DNA from 3 places in the Streptomyces sp. NBC_00212 genome. Region 1 is predicted to be linked to each of the others. Evidence: riboswitches for the same ligand, from Rfam matches in the RefSeq annotation. Region 1 holds a riboswitch; each other region holds the start of a gene.
What was found. A riboswitch is a leader RNA that binds a small molecule or an ion and turns the genes downstream of it on or off. The one in region 1 is predicted to bind cyclic di-AMP.

Region 1 (5,519 bases):
ACCCCGCGCACCACGACGAGCCGGCCCACGCCAAGGGCAGGACGGGCATCCCGGGTGAGCGCAAGGCCGAGCTGATGACGCACCTGCTCAACATCGACCCGCCGGACCACACCCGGCTCCGCCGCCTCGTCTCCAAGGCGTTCACTCCGCGTACCGTCGCCCAATTCGCGCCCCGGGTACAGGAGTTGACGGATCAGCTCATCGACGCCTTCGAGGGCAGGGGAGCGGCCGATCTCATCCACGAGTTCGCCTTTCCACTGCCCATCTACGCCATCTGCGACCTGCTCGGCGTACCCCGCGAGGACCAGGACGACTTCCGTGACTGGGCAGGCATGATGATCCGCCATGGAGGCGGCCCCCGAGGCGGCGTCGCCCGCTCGGTCAAGAAGATGCGCACCTACCTCGCCGAGCTCATCCACAAGAAGCGCGAGAACCCCGGAGACGACCTCATCTCCCGGCTCATCGAGGCCAGCGACCACGGCGAGCACCTGTCGGAGAACGAAGTCGCGGCCATGGCCTTCATCGTGCTCTTCGCCGGATTCGAGACGACCGTCAATCTGATCGGCAATGGGGTCTATGCCCTGTTGCGCAACCCCGGCCAACGGGAGCGGCTCCAGGACTCCCTCGCCGCGGGGGAGAGCGACCTCCTCGAAACCGGCGTCGAGGAACTCCTGCGTTACGACGGGCCTGTCGAGATGGCCACCTGGCGGTTCGCCACCCGGCCGCTGACGCTCGGCGGGCAGGACATCGCGGCCGGCGACCCCGTGCTCGTCGTGCTCGCCGCCGCCGACCGCGACCCCGAGCGCTTCGCCGACCCGGACACCCTCGACCTCGGCCGCAAGGACAACCAGCACCTCGGGTACGGGCACGGGATCCACTACTGCCTCGGTGCCCCGCTCGCCCGGCTCGAAGGGCAGACCGCTCTGGCGACCCTGCTGCGGCGCCTCCCTGACCTGCGGCTCGCGGTGGAACCTGACGATTTGCGCTGGCGCGGCGGGCTCATCATGCGCGGACTGCGCACCCTGCCGGTCGAGTTCACCAGCCCATGACGATCGCCCGCATCTGACGGGCCGTCAAGACTGTGACTTTTATGTGATCCCGGGTGCATCGACTTGTGACAAGCGTTCGAGTACGGCTACGTTCACCGTTCATTCGGCTCAGCAGTCACACGGAAGGCCTTTTGCATGCGCTCCGGGAATGGACGGCATCGTCGACCCCGCCAGGCACCCGCTCTCGTCGTCGCGGCAGGAGTGACCGGATCGGCCATCGCCCTTCCTCTGCTCGCCGCGACCGGCGCGAACGCCGCGGACGCGAACACCTGGAACCAGGTGGCCGCCTGCGAGTCCGGCGGGATGTGGAGCGCCGACTTCGGCAACGGCCTGTACGGCGGGCTCCAGTTCTCGCAGGCCACCTGGGAGGCGTACGGCGGTACGGACTACGCCCAGCGCGCCGACCTCGCCAGCCGTGCCCAGCAGATAGCCGTCGCCGAGCAGGTGCTCGCGGCCAAGGGCCCGGGGGCCTTCGCGAACTGCGGCAGCGGCGCCGGGCTCACCAAGGGCGGCGGCTCGGCGGACGTCGACCCGGGCGCGCCCGACACGTCGACCGGGACGCCCACGCCCACGCCCGCTCCCGCGACCCCCACCGTCCCGCCGACCAAGGCGCCCGAAGCCCCGGCGCCGAGCGGCTCCACGCCCGCCACGCCGGCCCCGGGTGCCACGAAGCCGAGCGACCCGGCCAAGCCCCCGACGCCCTCCGCGTCCACCCCGGCGAGCCCCGGCAAGCACCGCGGGGCGCCCTCGCCGGAGGAGAGCGCGGGCACGGCTCCGGGCGGCACGTCCTCGTCCGCCCCGACGACCGGTCAGGTCGAACCTGGCACTCCGGCCGGTACGAGTGGTTCGAACGATTCGGGCAACTCATCCGATAGCCGCGATTCCGGACGGCATGCCTCGCGGGGTGACGATGCCTCACGTGAGTCCGGCAACACCCCCGCCGCGAACGGCGACTACACCGTCCGGCCCGGCGACAACCTGTCCGCCATCGCCGAGGCGAACAAGATCCAGGGCGGCTGGCCCGCGCTGTACCACGCCAACGAGAAGCTGATCGGCACCGACCCCAACCTCATCCTGCCTGGCCAGAGCCTGGACCTGAAGGATGCGGCGGCGGCTCTGACGGCCCCGAACTCGGCACCGAAGCAGGGTTAGTTCGCGGGCCTATGTCCGTTCTGTGCAAATGAGACATGGGTCTCTTCGCCTCAACTGGCTTGTCCCGTCTGCCCGGTCCGTCCGCCCCGCCCCTCACCTGCGGAAACACCCCTTCTGTATCGGCAAGTAGGGGGGATTTCTCCCCGATGTGCGTCTTTGAACATTGGCGGGGCGTGTGTTTTCGTCGGACTCGCTCGTCACCACGAGCCCCGTCGACCGAGCACGCCGAATCCTGCCGTCGGCCGACGGGAACAGTCGACGCTTATGCGCCGTAGGCAGGAGCGGGGGACCCAAGGTAAGTGCCGGGCCCGGCAGTTCGAGTGACTGCCGCAACGGCTTGGGGTGAAGACGGGCGCATCGACGCTCGGCCGGGCAGCTCACGCCCGAACCCGACAGCTCACCTCGCAGGCGTCGGTGAGGAGAACCTCCATGCTGCTTTCCGGCAAGGGCAAGCACCGTCGCCCGTCCAAGGCCGTCCGTGTCGCCACGCTGGCCGGTGTCACCGGCGCCGCCGTGGCCGCCCCGCTGATGGCGGCGGGCAACGCCTCCGCCGCTTCCGTCCAGACCTGGGACGCCGTCGCCCAGTGCGAGTCCGGCGGCAACTGGTCCATCAACACCGGCAACGGCTACTACGGCGGCCTGCAGTTCTCGCAGTCCTCCTGGGCCGCCGCCGGCGGCACCCAGTACGCCTCGCGCGCCGACCTGGCCACCAAGGGCCAGCAGATAGCCACCGCCGAGAAGCTGCTCGCCATCCAGGGCCCGGGTGCCTGGGGCTGCGCCGGCGCCGGCAACCTGACCGCGGGCGGCAGCAAGGCCGACGTGGACACCTCCGGTTCGTCCTCCTCGAAGCCGAAGGCCTCGAAGCCCGCGGCGCCCAAGCAGCAGGCCCAGCCCCAGCAGAAGTCGCAGCCGAAGGCGCAGAAGTCCGAGCGCACCGAGTCCGCGCCGGCCAGCCGCGACCAGCAGCGCACCGAGCCGGTCAAGCAGGGCAACGGCGAATACACCGTCAAGTCCGGCGACACCCTCGGCAACATCGCGGCCGCCAACGGCGTCAAGGGCGGCTGGCAGAAGCTGTTCGAGCTGAACAAGGACATCGTCAAGGACGCGAACCTGATCTTCCCGGGCCAGAAGCTGCACCTCGGCTGAGACTGACCCACCCCCAGGTCGCCCCGACCCGGCGCGCATTCCCCCGTACGCGCCGGGCCGGGGTTTTCGCTGTTACCCGGCAGTAGTGTTGTGGTCCTTTGCCCGGGATTAAGGGTCCTTGGTCCCTTTTTCGTCCCAGGAGGCGGGCACTCGGCTGGCCGGAGCCCCAGAGCCGGTTAGGCTCTTGTCGCAAGGCGAACGCGACCCCGCACGACCTTGCACTGCTTGCGTCACATCTAGCGTCACATCCCAGAAGGAGATGCTCGTGCCGTCCATCGACGTCGTCGTAGCCCGGGAAATCCTGGACTCCCGAGGCAACCCCACGGTCGAGGTCGAGGTCGGCCTCGACGACGGCAGCACCGGCCGTGCTGCAGTTCCGTCCGGCGCCTCCACCGGTGCCTTCGAGGCCATCGAGCTCCGCGACGGTGACCCCAACCGCTACGGCGGCAAGGGTGTCGAGAAGGCCGTCCTCGCCGTCATCGAGCAGATCGGCCCGGAGCTCGTCGGCTACGACGCCACCGAGCAGCGCCTGATCGACCAGGCCATGTTCGACCTGGACGCCACGGACAACAAGGGCTCGCTCGGCGCCAACGCCATCCTCGGCGTCTCCCTCGCCGTCGCGCACGCCGCCTCCGAGGCCAGCGACCTGCCGCTGTTCCGCTACCTGGGCGGCCCCAACGCGCACCTGCTGCCCGTCCCGATGATGAACATCCTCAACGGTGGGTCGCACGCCGACTCCAACGTCGACATCCAGGAGTTCATGATCGCCCCGATCGGCGCGGAGTCCTTCTCCGAGGCCCTTCGCTGGGGTGCCGAGGTCTACCACACGCTCAAGGGCGTCCTGAAGCGCAAGGGCCTCTCCACCGGCCTCGGCGACGAGGGCGGCTTCGCGCCGAACCTGGAGTCCAACCGCGCAGCCCTGGACCTCATCGTCGAGGCCATCAAGGAAGCCGGCTACGCCCCGGGCAAGGACATCGCGCTCGCGCTCGACGTCGCCGCGTCCGAGTTCTACAAGGACGGCAAGTACGAGTTCGAGGGCAAGTCCCGCTCGGCCGCCGAGATGACCGAGTACTACGAGGAGCTCGTCTCCGCGTACCCGCTGGTCTCCATCGAGGACCCGCTGTTCGAGGACGACTGGGCCGGCTGGAACACCATCACCTCGCGCCTCGGCTCGAAGGTCCAGATCGTCGGCGACGACCTGTTCGTCACCAACCCCGAGCGCCTCGCGCGCGGCATCGAGGAGGGCTCCGCCAACGCCCTGCTCGTCAAGGTCAACCAGATCGGTTCGCTGACCGAGACCCTGGACGCCGTCGAGATGGCCCAGCGCAACGGCTTCAAGTGCATGATGTCCCACCGCTCCGGCGAGACCGAGGACGTCACCATCGCCGACCTCGCCGTCGCGGTGAACTGCGGCCAGATCAAGACCGGCGCCCCGGCCCGCTCGGACCGCGTCGCCAAGTACAACCAGCTGCTGCGCATCGAGGAGATCCTCGACGACGCCGCGGTCTACGCCGGCCGCAGCGCCTTCCCGCGCTTCAAGGGCTGACATTTGATGGGCTAAAGCCCTAGCCAGTCGTACGTACGTCCCCGGCCGCGGTCCCGTACCGTGTCCGGGGACGTACGTGTGTAAGGGGAGGCGGGAGAGCGATGGGCAAGAACGCCAAGGCCACGGACCGCGACCGGTTCTCCACCGCGGCCCGGCTCAAGGTGCTCGGCGAGCAGACCGCCGCCCGGGTCTACCGCTCGCAGAGCAAACGCCAGGCCCGCCGCTCCCGGCTCACCGGCCGGGCGGCGCTGCTCGCCCTGGTCCTCTGCTCGCTGATCGTGGCGCTCGCCTACCCCATGCGGCAGTACGTCTCGCAGCGCGCCGACATCTCCGACCAGCGGCGCAGGGCCGCCGAGGCACAGCAGGAGGTCGAGGAGCTGCGGGACGAGAAGGCGCGGCTCCAGGACGACGCGTACATCGAGAAACTGGCCCGCGAGCACCTGCACATGCAGTTCCCGGGGGAGACCAGCTTCACCGTCGTCGACCCGGGCACGGCGAACAAGCACCGCGAGGACAAGGCCGCGACCAGCCGCGCCTGGCACTACAACCTCTGGGACGGCGTCGACAACGCCGACCGCCCCGCCAACTGACCACCTGCTAGCGATAGAGACTGACCCAGGCATGGA
Region 2 (5,519 bases), 2.9 Mb from region 1:
TGACGATCGCCAAGGCCGACGGCAACCCGGTCAACGCCGCGTCCATGCTCGCGGTGCTCGGTCTGGGTGCGCAGGGCGGCGAGGAGATCGTGCTGGCCTCCGACGCCGAGGGCGCGGACGTCGCTCTCGACCGGCTGGCCAAGCTGGTCGCCGAGGGTCTTGAGGAACTCCCCGAGACCGTCTGATCCGGTCGACGGCACGTCCCGTCACATCGAAGGACCGCGGAACCCGAATTCGGGCTCGGCGGTCCTTTCGTTTCCCAGTAATGCGCGTGCGGGAAACGAATTGCGGGCAGCGCGATGCGGCGCCCCTTATCGCCTTTCTTTGTATACGGCCGTGCTGTTAAGTGCGGGCGCTCGCGGTGTTTACGGCATGTTGCGAAGTCCTCACGGCCGCGGGCCCGCGCAGCCGATGGGCGGAAAAGGATCGCTCCGCGTGCAGGGCGGTGAGCGAACGGGCGCGTTCGGCGTCGCCGCGGGCCACCGCGTCGGTGATCGCGCCGAGTTCGGCCCAGGCCTCGGCCGGGCGGGCCGGCGCCTCGACCGCGTACATCCAGGCGACCTTGTGCCTCAACTGCGTGAGCAGCGCGATGAGTCCGGGGCTCGCGGAGGCCTGGGCGAGCGTCTCGTGGAACCAGCCGCCCAGCGAGCGCAGGTCCTCGCCCTGACCGCGCCGGGCCCGGTCCTGACCCAGCCTCACCAGGCCGCGCAGCACCTTGAGATGGGCCTCGCTGCGGCGGCCCGCGGCCCGGGCGGCGGCCAACGGCTCAAGCACCAGGCGGAGTTCGAGGAGGTCGGCCGCCTCAAGGTCGGTGGGCTCGGCCACGCAGGCGCCGGCGTGTCTGCGGGTGGTGACGAACCCCTCGGACTCCAGGGTGCGCAGGGCCTCGCGGACCGGGACGCGCGAGACTCCGTAACGGCGTGCGAGGACTTCCTCGGTGAGCCGGCTGCCGCGCTCATGGACACCCGAGACGATATCGTCGCGGATTGCCGTGCATACCGAATGCGCCGGAATGCGCATGGCCGAACCTCCGCCTTAATCCCCGCGAAACGCGGTCGGGCAATGCCTGTTCCGTGACTCTATGGCAGGCCTTGTTAATTCCCGGTGACGGGCCGGAACCAATGGATATCTTTTGGCCAATGCCGAAGGCCCCCGGCAGCATGCCGGGGGCCTTCGGTGTGCGCGCGGACGTCTTGGACCTCTTGGACGTCTCGTACGCCTCGGATGTCTCGTACGGCTCGTACGGCTCGTACGTCTCAGACGTTCACGCCGTGCGAGCGCAGGTAGGCGACGGGGTCGATGTCCGAGCCGTAGTCCGGGCCGGTGCGGGCCTCGAAGTGGAGGTGAGGGCCGGTGGTGTTGCCTGTGTTGCCCGACAGGGCGATCTGCTGGCCCGGCTCGACGGACTGGCCGACGGAGACCTGGATGACCGAGAGGTGGCCGTACTGGGTGTACGTGCCGTCGTTCATCTTGATCACGACGTTGTTGCCGTACGCGCCGCCCCAGCCCGCCTCGACGACGGTGCCCAGACCCACGGCGTGCACCGAAGTGCCGCTCGCCGCATGGAAGTCGATGCCGGTGTGGCTGCCGGAGGACCACAGCGATCCGCCGGTCTTGTAGCCGGTGGACACATAACTGTCGGATATGGGGGCCACGAAGGTGTTGAGGCGCTTGCGCTCGGCCTCGCGCGCCGCGCGCTCCTTGGCCTCGCGCGCCTCCTTGGCCCGCTGCTCGGCCTTCGCCTTCGCGGCGGCCTCGGCTTCCGCCTTCGCCTTGGCCTTCGCGGCGGCCTGCTTCTGCGCGTCGGCCTGGGCCCCCACCTGGTCGGCGATGGTGTCGCCGATGACGATGGCCTGAGTCAGGCCCGTGTCGGCGGCGGCGGACGGAGCCGCCATGGCCGGGGAGGCGAGGGTGCCTACGACTCCGGCGGTGGCGAGGGTGGCGATGCCCGCGATGTTCGCGCTGCGGCGCGTCATACGGCTGGGCGCGCGATGCTTCCCGGTGGCACGGGTGAACGCCATGAAGTGGCGGTGTCCTTTCCTTCCATCTCGCCTACCGGGTTAGCTGACGGGTTCGGAGCAGGAAGGTCTCCTACGGGCTCCTCCGCGGGCGGAGGCGTCCGATTCACCCCAGGGACTGAGTGGGTCCCCGGCTCCCCAGGCTCGCGCCTTCGGGGACTCGGCGATCACTGTCCGGTGCCGCGGCTGCGACGGGTGGTGACGGACAGCGGGACCGACGCTAGACGGCTGATCTTTCAATCACCAAACAGACACCGGTTTTTGTAGCGCACGCCACATGACAGACAGGCAACCTCCCCAACAAACCGGACATTGCGCCGAAGATCAGGAGGACCCCGGCAGCGCATCCGCCACCGGGGTCCCGTGACCCTCGGCCGTCCGGGTGCCTCGACGGGCCCGGACGGTTCCTCAATCAGCCTGCTACGACGGTCACTTCACCGATTCCGAGCGCCCTGACGGGCTCCTCGATCTGTGCCGCGTCGCCCACCAGGACCGTGACGAGCCGGTCGGCCGGGAAGGCGTTGACGACGGCCGCCGTCGCCTCCACGGTGCCGGTCTCCGCGAGCAGCGCGTACAACTGCGCCTGGTAGTCGTCGGGCAGGAACTGCTCGACCTGGTCGGCCAGCGTTCCCGCGACGGCCGCCGCGGTCTCGTACTTGAGCGGCGCGACGCCCACCAGGTTCTGCACGGCCGTCTCGCGCTCGGCGTCCGTCAGACCCTCGGCCGCCAGCGTGCGCAGCACCTTCCACAGGTCGTCGAGGGCCGGGCCGGTGTTCGGGGTGTCGACCGAGCCGCTGATGGCGAGCATGGCCGCACCGCCGTCCGGGCCCGAGCGCAGCACCTGGCCGAACGCGCGAACGCCGTAGGTGTAGCCCTTCTCCTCGCGCAGCACCCGGTCCAGGCGCGAGGTGAGGGTGCCGCCCAGGCAGTACGTGCCGAGCACCTGGGCCGCCCAGACCCGGTCGTGCCGGTCGGCACCGATGCGGCCGATGAGCAGCTGGGTCTGGACCGCGCCGGGGCGGTCCACGATGACGACCCGGCCGGTGTCGTCGGCGGTGATCGGCGGCATGGGGCGCGGCTCGGCCGTGTTGCCGGTCCAGTCGCCCAGGGTGTCCGCGAGGATCGCGTCGAGGTCGGTGCCCGCCAGGTCGCCGACGACGACGGTGACCGTCGTCGCCGGGCGCACGTACGCCTCGTAGAAGGCGCGCACCGCGGCCGCGTCGATGGCGGCGACGGTCTCCTCGGTGCCCTGGCGGGGCCGGGACATGCGCGCGGAGGCCGGGAAGAGCTCCTTGGAGAGCTGCTTGGCGGCCCGCCGGGACGGGTTGGCCTGCTCGTGCGGGATCTCGTCGAGCCGGTTGCGTACGAGCCGCTCGACCTCGGAGTCGGCGAACGCGGGGGCCCGCAGCGCCTCGGCGAGCAGCGAGAGCGCCTTGGGCAGTCGCGAGACGGGCACTTCGAGGGAGATCCGGACGCCGGGGTGGTCGGCGTGCGCGTCGATGGTGGCGCCGCACCGCTCCAGCTCGGCGGCGAACTCCTCGGCCGAGTGCTTGTCGGTGCCCTCGGTCAGGGCGCGCGCCATGATCGTGGCGACGCCGTCGAGGCCCTCGGGCTCGGCGTCCAGCGGGGCCGCGAGGAAGATCTCCACGGCGACGACCTGCTGGCCCGGGCGGTGGCAGCGCAGCACGGTGAGGCCGTTGGGAAGCGTGCCGCGCTCGGGGGCCGGGAAGGCCCACGGCGTGGCGGTGCCGGCGGCCGGCTGCGGGTGGAACTCCATGGTCACGACAGCGTCCGTCACTGGCCCGCCTCTTCCTCTTCGTTGCCTGCCTCGGGTGCCTCGGTGGGCTCGTACACCAGGACCGCCCGGTTGTCGGGGCGCAGGGTCGCGGCGGCGACCGCCTTGACCTCCTGTGCGGTGATGTCCAGGACGCGGTCCACGGCGGTCAGGGCGAGCTGCGGGTCGCCGAACAGCACGGCGTACCGGCACAGTTCGTCGGCGCGGCCGGCCACGGTGCCGAGCCGGTCGAGCCACTCGCGCTCCAACTGGGCCTGGGCGCGCTCCATCTCCTCCTCGGTCGGGCCCTCCTCGGCGAACCGGGCGAGCTCCTCGTCGACCGCGGCCTCGATGTCCGGGACGTCGACGCCGGCCGACGTCTTGACGTCCAGCCAGCCGAGCGAGGGGGCGCCGGCGAGCCGCAGCAGGCCGAACCCGGCCGCGACGGCGGTCTGGTCGCGGCGGACCAGGCGGTTGTGCAGCCGGGAGGACTCGCCGCCGCCGAGAACGGTCAGCGCCAGGTCGGCGGCGTCGGCCTCGCGGGTGCCGTCGTGCGGCAGCCGGTAGGCGGCCATCAGGGCGCGCGCCGGGACGTCCTCCTCGACGACCTCGCGCAGCTGCCCGCCCATGGTGTCGGGCAGCGCGCCGTCGCGCGGCGGCTGCTTGCCGTCGTGGGTGGGGATGGAGCCGAAGTACTTCTCCACCCAGGCCAGCGTCTGCTCGGGGTCGATGTCGCCGACCACCGCGATCACCGCGTTGTTGGGCGCGTAGTACGTACGGAAGAAGTTCCGGGCGTCCTCCAGCGTCGCCGCGTCCAGGTCGGCCATCGAGCCGATCGGCGTGTGGTGGTAGGGGTGGCCCTCCGGGTAGGCGAGGGCGGTCAGCTTCTCGAAGGCGGTGCCGTAGGGCACGTTGTCGTAGCGCTGGCGGCGCTCGTTCTTGACGACGTCGCGCTGGTTCTCCATCGACTGCTCGTCGAGGGCTGCGAGCAGCGAGCCCATGCGGTCGGCCTCCAGCCAGAGCGCGAGCTCCACCTGGTGGGCGGGCATGGTCTCGAAGTAGTTGGTGCGCTCGAAGCTGGTGGTGCCGTTCAGCGAGCCGCCGGCCCCCTGCACCAGCTCGAAGTGGCCGTTGCCGTGCACCTGGTGGGAGCCCTGGAACATGAGGTGCTCGAAGAGGTGGGCGAGGCCGGTGCGGCCCTTGACCTCGTGGCGCGAGCCGACGTCGTACCAGAGGCACACCGCGGCGACCGGGGTCAGGTGGTCCTCGGAGAGCACCACGCGCAGGCCGTTGGCCAGTCGGTGCTCAGTGGCTGTCAGACCGCCGGAGCCGGCCTGCGCTGTGGCCGTGTGACCCATGGGCATGTACGTCCCTTCGTTCGCGATGTGCAGTACTGCGAGGTGAAGTACTGGCGGGGTAAGTCCTCAAGTGAAGAAGTCCTGCCACTGTATGCAAGCGCGCGGGCACCTGGCGAAGTTCCCGGGTCGCGGTCGGCGTTGTCAGTGGGACGGTCCACAATGGTCGGCAGCAGAGATCCGATCCGGTACGTGAAGGAGCAGCAGCCGCGATGGCCCGCCGCAGCACGAAGACCCCGCCGCCGCCCGACGACTTCGAGGAGCGGATCCTCGACATCGACGTCGTCGACGAGATGCAGGGCTCCTTCCTCGAGTACGCGTACTCCGTGATCTACTCGCGGGCCCTGCCGGACGCCCGGGACGGCATGAAGC
Region 3 (5,519 bases), 2.9 Mb from region 1:
CTCCCTCATCATGGCGACGCATTCCGGATCACCGAGCACCACGATCTCCACCCCGTGCCGGGCCAGCCATTCCTGACCGCCCCGGAACGTCTCGTCCTCCCCCACGACGACGCGCGAGATGCCGAACTGCCGTACCAGGCCGCTGCAATACCAGCACGGGGACAGCGTGGTCACCATCGTCGTTCCCCGGTACGAACGCTGCCTTCCCGCATTGCGGAACGCCGCCGTCTCCGCGTGCAGGGAAGGATCGTCCTCCTGCACCCGGAGGTTGTGTCCGCGGCCCAGCACCGCCCCGTCCGCGCCGTAGAGCGCCGCGCCGATCGGGATGCCGCCCTCCGCGAGGCCCGCTCGGGCCTCCTCGACGGCTGTCGTCAGCCATTGCCCGGCCAGTTGCCGTTCCATGTTTCCCGTCCCGCCGTCGTCCGGTGCGTGCGCGTGCCGGTTACTCCGCCGCCCGGACCCGCTCGTGGTGCAGGAGGACGACGCCGTTGCCGAAGGTGCGGGTCTCGACGAGGCGCAGCTTGTGCGTGTCGGCGTGCGAGGTCGAGAAGAGGCGCTTGCCGGTGCCGAGCAGGACCGGGTGGACGTAGAGGCGGTACTCGTCGATGAGGTCGTGGCGCCGGAACGTGGCGGCGAGATTCGCCCCGCCGATCACGAGGTCCCCGCCGGGGCGCGCCTTGAGCTCCTCGATCTCCGCCGGGACGACCTCGTGTTCGACCGTGGTGTTCCAGTCGGCCTTCTGGAGGGTCCGGGAGTACACGATCTTCGGCATCTCCCGCCAGATTCCGGCGAATTCGACCACCGGCGGGGAGGCGGAAGGGTCGGTGTCGGCGGTGGGCCAGTACTCGGCCATGAGCTCATGGGTCACGCGCCCGCTGATGAAGGCGCCCATGGGCCTGAGCTGTTCGTTGACGTACCCGTGCAGCTCGTCGTCGACCATGTGCCAGTCGATTTCGCCCTCGGGCCCCGCGAAAAAGCCGTCGAGAGAGACCGACATGGGAAGGATGATCTTTCTCATCGCAGTCACCTGCGCGACGATACGCCCGCCCTCGCCGACATTCCCGTCAAGGGCGCCCGCTCTTCTTCGTGTGTTTCAACGCCCTGCGCGCACTAGTTGTCGCCGGTGTTCGGCGCGGTCAGGGCGGCCAGGGCCGCCCCCTCGATCGTGGTCGTCGGCTTGAAGAGCGGGTCGAGGCCGCCCGCCGTCAGGATCCGCAGATGCCACGGCCGTACGCACACCACGCCGAGGTGGCCGTCGCGCGCCCGGATTCTCCGGTACGCCCGGCACAGCAGGGTGAGGGCGGCGCAGTCGAAGAAGTCGACGGGCCGCAGGTCCACGATCACGCGGGCACCGGCCGGCTGCGTGGCGGCGTCGAGGTGCAGCTGCACGCCGGGCGCGGAGGCCAGGTCGACGGTGCCCTGGACCTCGACCACCGTGAACCCCTGCATCAGGTACGTACGGGCGTTGCAGCACCGGTCCGGCAGCAGGCCCGGCGGAAGCGGAACAGGCGCCGAGACGGATGGCCGAGCGGTGGTTCCCATGGCAGCTCCCGGTCCAGAACTGTCCCCCGCGGGCGCGGAGGTACTCGGTTGTCGGGCAGTCACCGTGGTCCCGGGGTGACGCACTACCACCCTAGGAATATGGCCGCATGCAGAAACGTGCAGCCTTCGATTTGTTCACCCTGGGGGGTGAACGAAATTTGCGCCGCTCCCCGTTTGAACACCGCACACGGGGAGCGAAGCCGCTCCGGCACCCCTGCCTACCGACCTGCTGGAGTCGAAACCCCGTCGGCGGACGGCCAGTTGGGGTCGTCGGCTCGGTCGGCCGGGCGCCCTCCTCAAGCACCCGGCCCCGAGGACGGCCGTCAGTACGCCCCGAAGACGTTGTCGATCGAGCCGTACCTGTTGGCGGCGTAGTTGCACGCGGCGGTGATGTTGGCCACCGGGTCGTAGAGGTCCAGGGCCGTGCCGGGCACGTGGAAGGCGGCGAACGTGGGCTGGATGACCTGGAGGAGTCCCTTGGAGGGCGTTCCGGCCACCGCGTTGGAGTCCCAGTTGTTGATCGCGAGGGGGTTGCCCGACGACTCGCGCATGATGTTGCGGTAGATGCCGTTGTAGCTGCCCGGGATGCCGTGCTGGGCCATGATGTCCAGCGACTGCTTGATCCAGCCGTCCAGGTTGTTGGCGTACTTCGGCGCACTGGCCGTGGTCGCGGTGGTCGCCGTGGTGAGGCTCGTCGTGCGGGCCGAGCGGTCGGCACGGTCGGCCGAGGCGGCCCGGGCGGGGGCTCCCACGGTGAGCTTGAGGCCGGGCTGGATCAGGGCCGGGTTGCCGCCGATGACGCTCTGGTTGTCCTGGTACAGCTGCTTCCAGCCGCCGCTCACGTTGAGGGCGTCGGCGATCTTGGCGAGCGAGTCGCCGGCGACGACGGCGTAGCTCGTGGGGGCCGCCTTCACCGCCGTGACCGGCTTGGCCACCACGGTGGCGGCCGAGTGGACCGACGCCGGCGCGGCGGCGGCCGTGGTCGCGCCGATCACCGGAATGGCGAGTACGGCGCCGCCCGTACCGGCAGCGGCGAGGCCCCGGGAGAACGAGCTGGACTTGGGGCGGCGGTGCTTGCCCTTTGCAGGCATGGTGAATTCCTCTCCTTCGCCTGCGAGGTGAGCTGTCGGGTTCGGACGCGGAGATGTCCGGTCGCGGCGCAGGCGACTTCACCCCAGCCGTTCCGGAATCCGGATCGGCGGCTTACCTGGGTCCCCCGCTCCTGCCATACGTGTGTGGGAGGGTCCGGACGGCGGCAGGATTCGGCGTTCCATCCGGATTGACGGTGAACTTAAGCGAATAGGCCGAGTGGAAACAAGCTCAGAATTCAATGGGCGCGATCCGGGATATAGATCCACTTAAATCCACACCCGGCGACCACCCCGCCCGAGGCCCCCAACTCGCTTTCCGGCCAACCGAAATGACCCTGCCGGACCCGGGCCCCCATCACCCGGCACGTGACCCAATTCACTCGCCCGCCGAGCAACCAAACAGACCACCCACAAAAGAGGCGAGCCTCACTCAATAGCGGCCAATTCGGACATTACAAAACCCGGAGTGGCGGCGCCCCAAAATGCCCTATATTGGACAATCGGGCCCTCTCTTGTGTCCCACGCCACGCATACCGGCGACAGCACACGCCTCCCGGACGTCGTAGCCGTTTTAGATCCTGCTCACAGGCCCCTCTCCACGGTGGAGCCCGGGCGGCAGAGAGGTGGAACGGTGATCCGAGAGGGTGCGGAGTACGACGTCCTGGTGGTCGGGGGCGCGGGGGTGGACATCCGGCGGCCGTCGGCGGCCACGAGGTTCACCGCGCGCCGGGTGCCCGCCGGGGAGGTCAGCGGGGCGAAGGGGACATCGCCCTCGGCCGGCAGCTCGCGGACCTGTGAGCCGGGCCAGTCGTCGCCGACGCAGTCGATCACGCCGACCTCCAGCCCCAGTGCCCGCGCCCGAGGGCCACGTTCGCGCGGTGTGCCCGGGCCGCTCCTCGATCGGGCCGACCTGCACCAAGTCGGCGAGCGGAACCGGCAGGGAGGCGACGCGTACGACCCCGGACTGGCCGACCAGCACCGGGAGTTCGCGCTCCGCTGCGACCTCGTGTTCTTCAGCGCGGCGGCCGCGGGCGACAACACCCCCGCGCTGATGCGGGAGATCCTCCGCGAGGGCCGCGCGGACACAGTGGTCGCCACGGCCGGCGCCGAGGGCTCCTGCCTCCTCACCCGGGACGGCCGCTTCGGCGCGCTGGCGGGCACCCATGCCTGCACGGCTCCGGTGGCCACCGAGCCCATCTCGCGGAAAAGTCTGCTGGCGGCGTATCAGATCGCTTGAGATCATTCCGACGTTCGAGGTCGGGCATCCGGCGCCGAGCGCCCGGTGCCGCCAACTGGCGCCCTGAACAAGCCCTTATTACGCCGTATCAAGTCCTGTCAGGAAGAAACATGAACGCCATCAGCGAATTCAAGAACATTCCCCCGACCACGCTCGCCGACGTGCTGGGCCGCGAGCAGGTCATGGATATCGGCATTCGCCCTTTGTGGTCCCCGATGCCGCGCATCGCGGGTCCCGCATTCACCGTGCGGTGCCCCGCGGGCGACAATCTCATGCTGCACGCGGCCATCCACCGCGCGGAGCCGGGTTCTGTCATCGTCGTCGAATCGGGCGACCTGGACTACGCGCTCGCCGGCGGAAACGTGTGCGCCGTCGCCCAACGCCGGGGAATCGCGGCGTTCGTGGCCGACGGGGTCATTCGTGACCTCGCCGAGGTCCGCGAGTTGGGCTTTCCCGTGTTCGCCCGGGGTGTCATTCCCATCCCCGGAACCAAGAAGGCCGTGGCCCCGCTCAACGAGCCGGTGCGCTGCGGCGGGGTGCTGGTGAACGCCGGCGACATCGTGGTGGCCGACGAGGAGGGCATCGTGGTCACCCCCCGCGCGCGCTGGGAGCAGACGCTCCTGGACGCACAGCGCAAGTTGGCCAAGGAGGCCGGTGAATCCCTCGACGCGTGGGAGCAGACGCACCGCGCCCGCATCGACAAGGCGTTGAGCGAGGGCGGCTTCGAGGGCTGAGCGGTCTTCGGCCCAACTGCCTTCTCATCGCGGCGTGCCTGCGTGGACCGTCCAGGTGGTGTACCTCGCGGACCGCACCGTGCACACGTCCGCGGCCCGGAGCCTCGCCGTGAACGGTCAACTGGTCGTCAGCTACCGGGACTTGACCCGGCACTGATGAGCACCGATACGAGTTCTGCCCGGCTCAGTACTACTGACCCGCACCCCCGCGGGCGATCCCCACCTCGCGGACGAGTTCGAGGCCCAGGACGCGGTCCAGGTAGGCCATGGTCTCGAACTTGGCTCCCGGCGGTACGTCGTCCGCCGTCGCCAGATCGTGCAGGAGGCGCAGGACGGCCGCGGTGTCGAGCCGGTTGTCCAGGGCGGTACGGGCCGTGCTCTTGAGGTCGGCGGGGATCGGCTTCGAGGGCTGCTCGGCCCAGTCCGCCACGGCACGCCGCCAGCGGGCCATGGCGCGGCCCGCCTCGCCGACCTGCTCGGCCGTGATCGAGACCGGCTCCTCGTAGGGGTGGCTGAGCAGCAGCAGGCGTACGGCAAGGAAGTCGAGGCCCTCGAACGGGGGCAGCTGGGCTTCGCCGATCTGCAGGCAGGCGCTGCCCGCGCCTTCGTACGTCCCACTCGTGAGCTGGACGCCGGGCAGGCCGCCGAGCGCCTCCGCGATCTCCTCCGGCGCACCCTCGGCGTCGGCCGGCCGGATGCCGGCGGCAGCGGCGGCCGCTTTGTCCTGCGGGCCGGTCCATCCGATGAGCACCGCCCTGCCGCGCATTTCGACGACGCGCGCCAGCACGTCCGCGATCAGCAGCACCCGCAGTCCGATCCCGGCGGCACCGCCAGCGGGGGCATGGGCGCAGATGCGCAGCGGGCCCGGTCCGGCGAGTTCTTCCACGATTCGCAGCATGTCGCCGACCCTAGGGG

Region 2: linked by a shared signal. The riboswitch ahead of OHA17_RS10440 (M23 family metallopeptidase) and the one ahead of OHA17_RS23840 (transglycosylase family protein) in region 1 are both predicted to bind cyclic di-AMP.
Region 3: linked by a shared signal. The riboswitch ahead of OHA17_RS37200 (transglycosylase SLT domain-containing protein) and the one ahead of OHA17_RS23840 (transglycosylase family protein) in region 1 are both predicted to bind cyclic di-AMP.

Annotation. Positions count from the first base shown of each region.
Region 1 is NZ_CP108115.1:5,186,864-5,192,382, forward strand. Features, by position in the region: gene OHA17_RS23830 (cytochrome P450) at 1-1,049, shown strand, start outside; gene OHA17_RS23835 (transglycosylase family protein) at 1,185-2,201, shown strand; cyclic di-AMP (ydaO/yuaA leader) riboswitch at 2,459-2,627, shown strand; gene OHA17_RS23840 (transglycosylase family protein) at 2,631-3,347, shown strand; gene eno (phosphopyruvate hydratase) at 3,607-4,893, shown strand; gene OHA17_RS23850 (septum formation initiator family protein) at 4,995-5,483, shown strand; gene OHA17_RS23855 (DUF501 domain-containing protein) at 5,515-5,519, shown strand, end outside.
Region 2 is NZ_CP108115.1:2,292,944-2,298,462, forward strand. Features, by position in the region: gene OHA17_RS10430 (HPr family phosphocarrier protein) at 1-185, shown strand, start outside; gene OHA17_RS10435 (GntR family transcriptional regulator) at 343-1,020, opposite strand; gene OHA17_RS10440 (M23 family metallopeptidase) at 1,257-2,021, opposite strand; cyclic di-AMP (ydaO/yuaA leader) riboswitch at 2,035-2,194, opposite strand; gene OHA17_RS10445 (M16 family metallopeptidase) at 2,431-3,795, opposite strand; gene OHA17_RS10450 (M16 family metallopeptidase) at 3,813-5,150, opposite strand; gene OHA17_RS10455 (DNA topoisomerase (ATP-hydrolyzing) subunit A) at 5,360-5,519, shown strand, end outside.
Region 3 is NZ_CP108115.1:8,126,225-8,131,743, reverse strand. Features, by position in the region: gene OHA17_RS37215 (nucleoside deaminase) at 1-402, opposite strand, end outside; gene OHA17_RS37210 (dihydrofolate reductase family protein) at 443-1,018, opposite strand; gene OHA17_RS37205 (anti-sigma factor antagonist) at 1,111-1,542, opposite strand; gene OHA17_RS37200 (transglycosylase SLT domain-containing protein) at 1,866-2,633, opposite strand; cyclic di-AMP (ydaO/yuaA leader) riboswitch at 2,638-2,820, opposite strand; gene OHA17_RS37195 (hypothetical protein) at 3,216-3,464, opposite strand; gene OHA17_RS37190 (hypothetical protein) at 3,514-3,870, shown strand; gene OHA17_RS37185 (RraA family protein) at 3,981-4,604, shown strand; gene OHA17_RS37180 (hypothetical protein) at 4,639-4,761, shown strand; gene OHA17_RS37175 (hypothetical protein) at 4,795-5,502, opposite strand.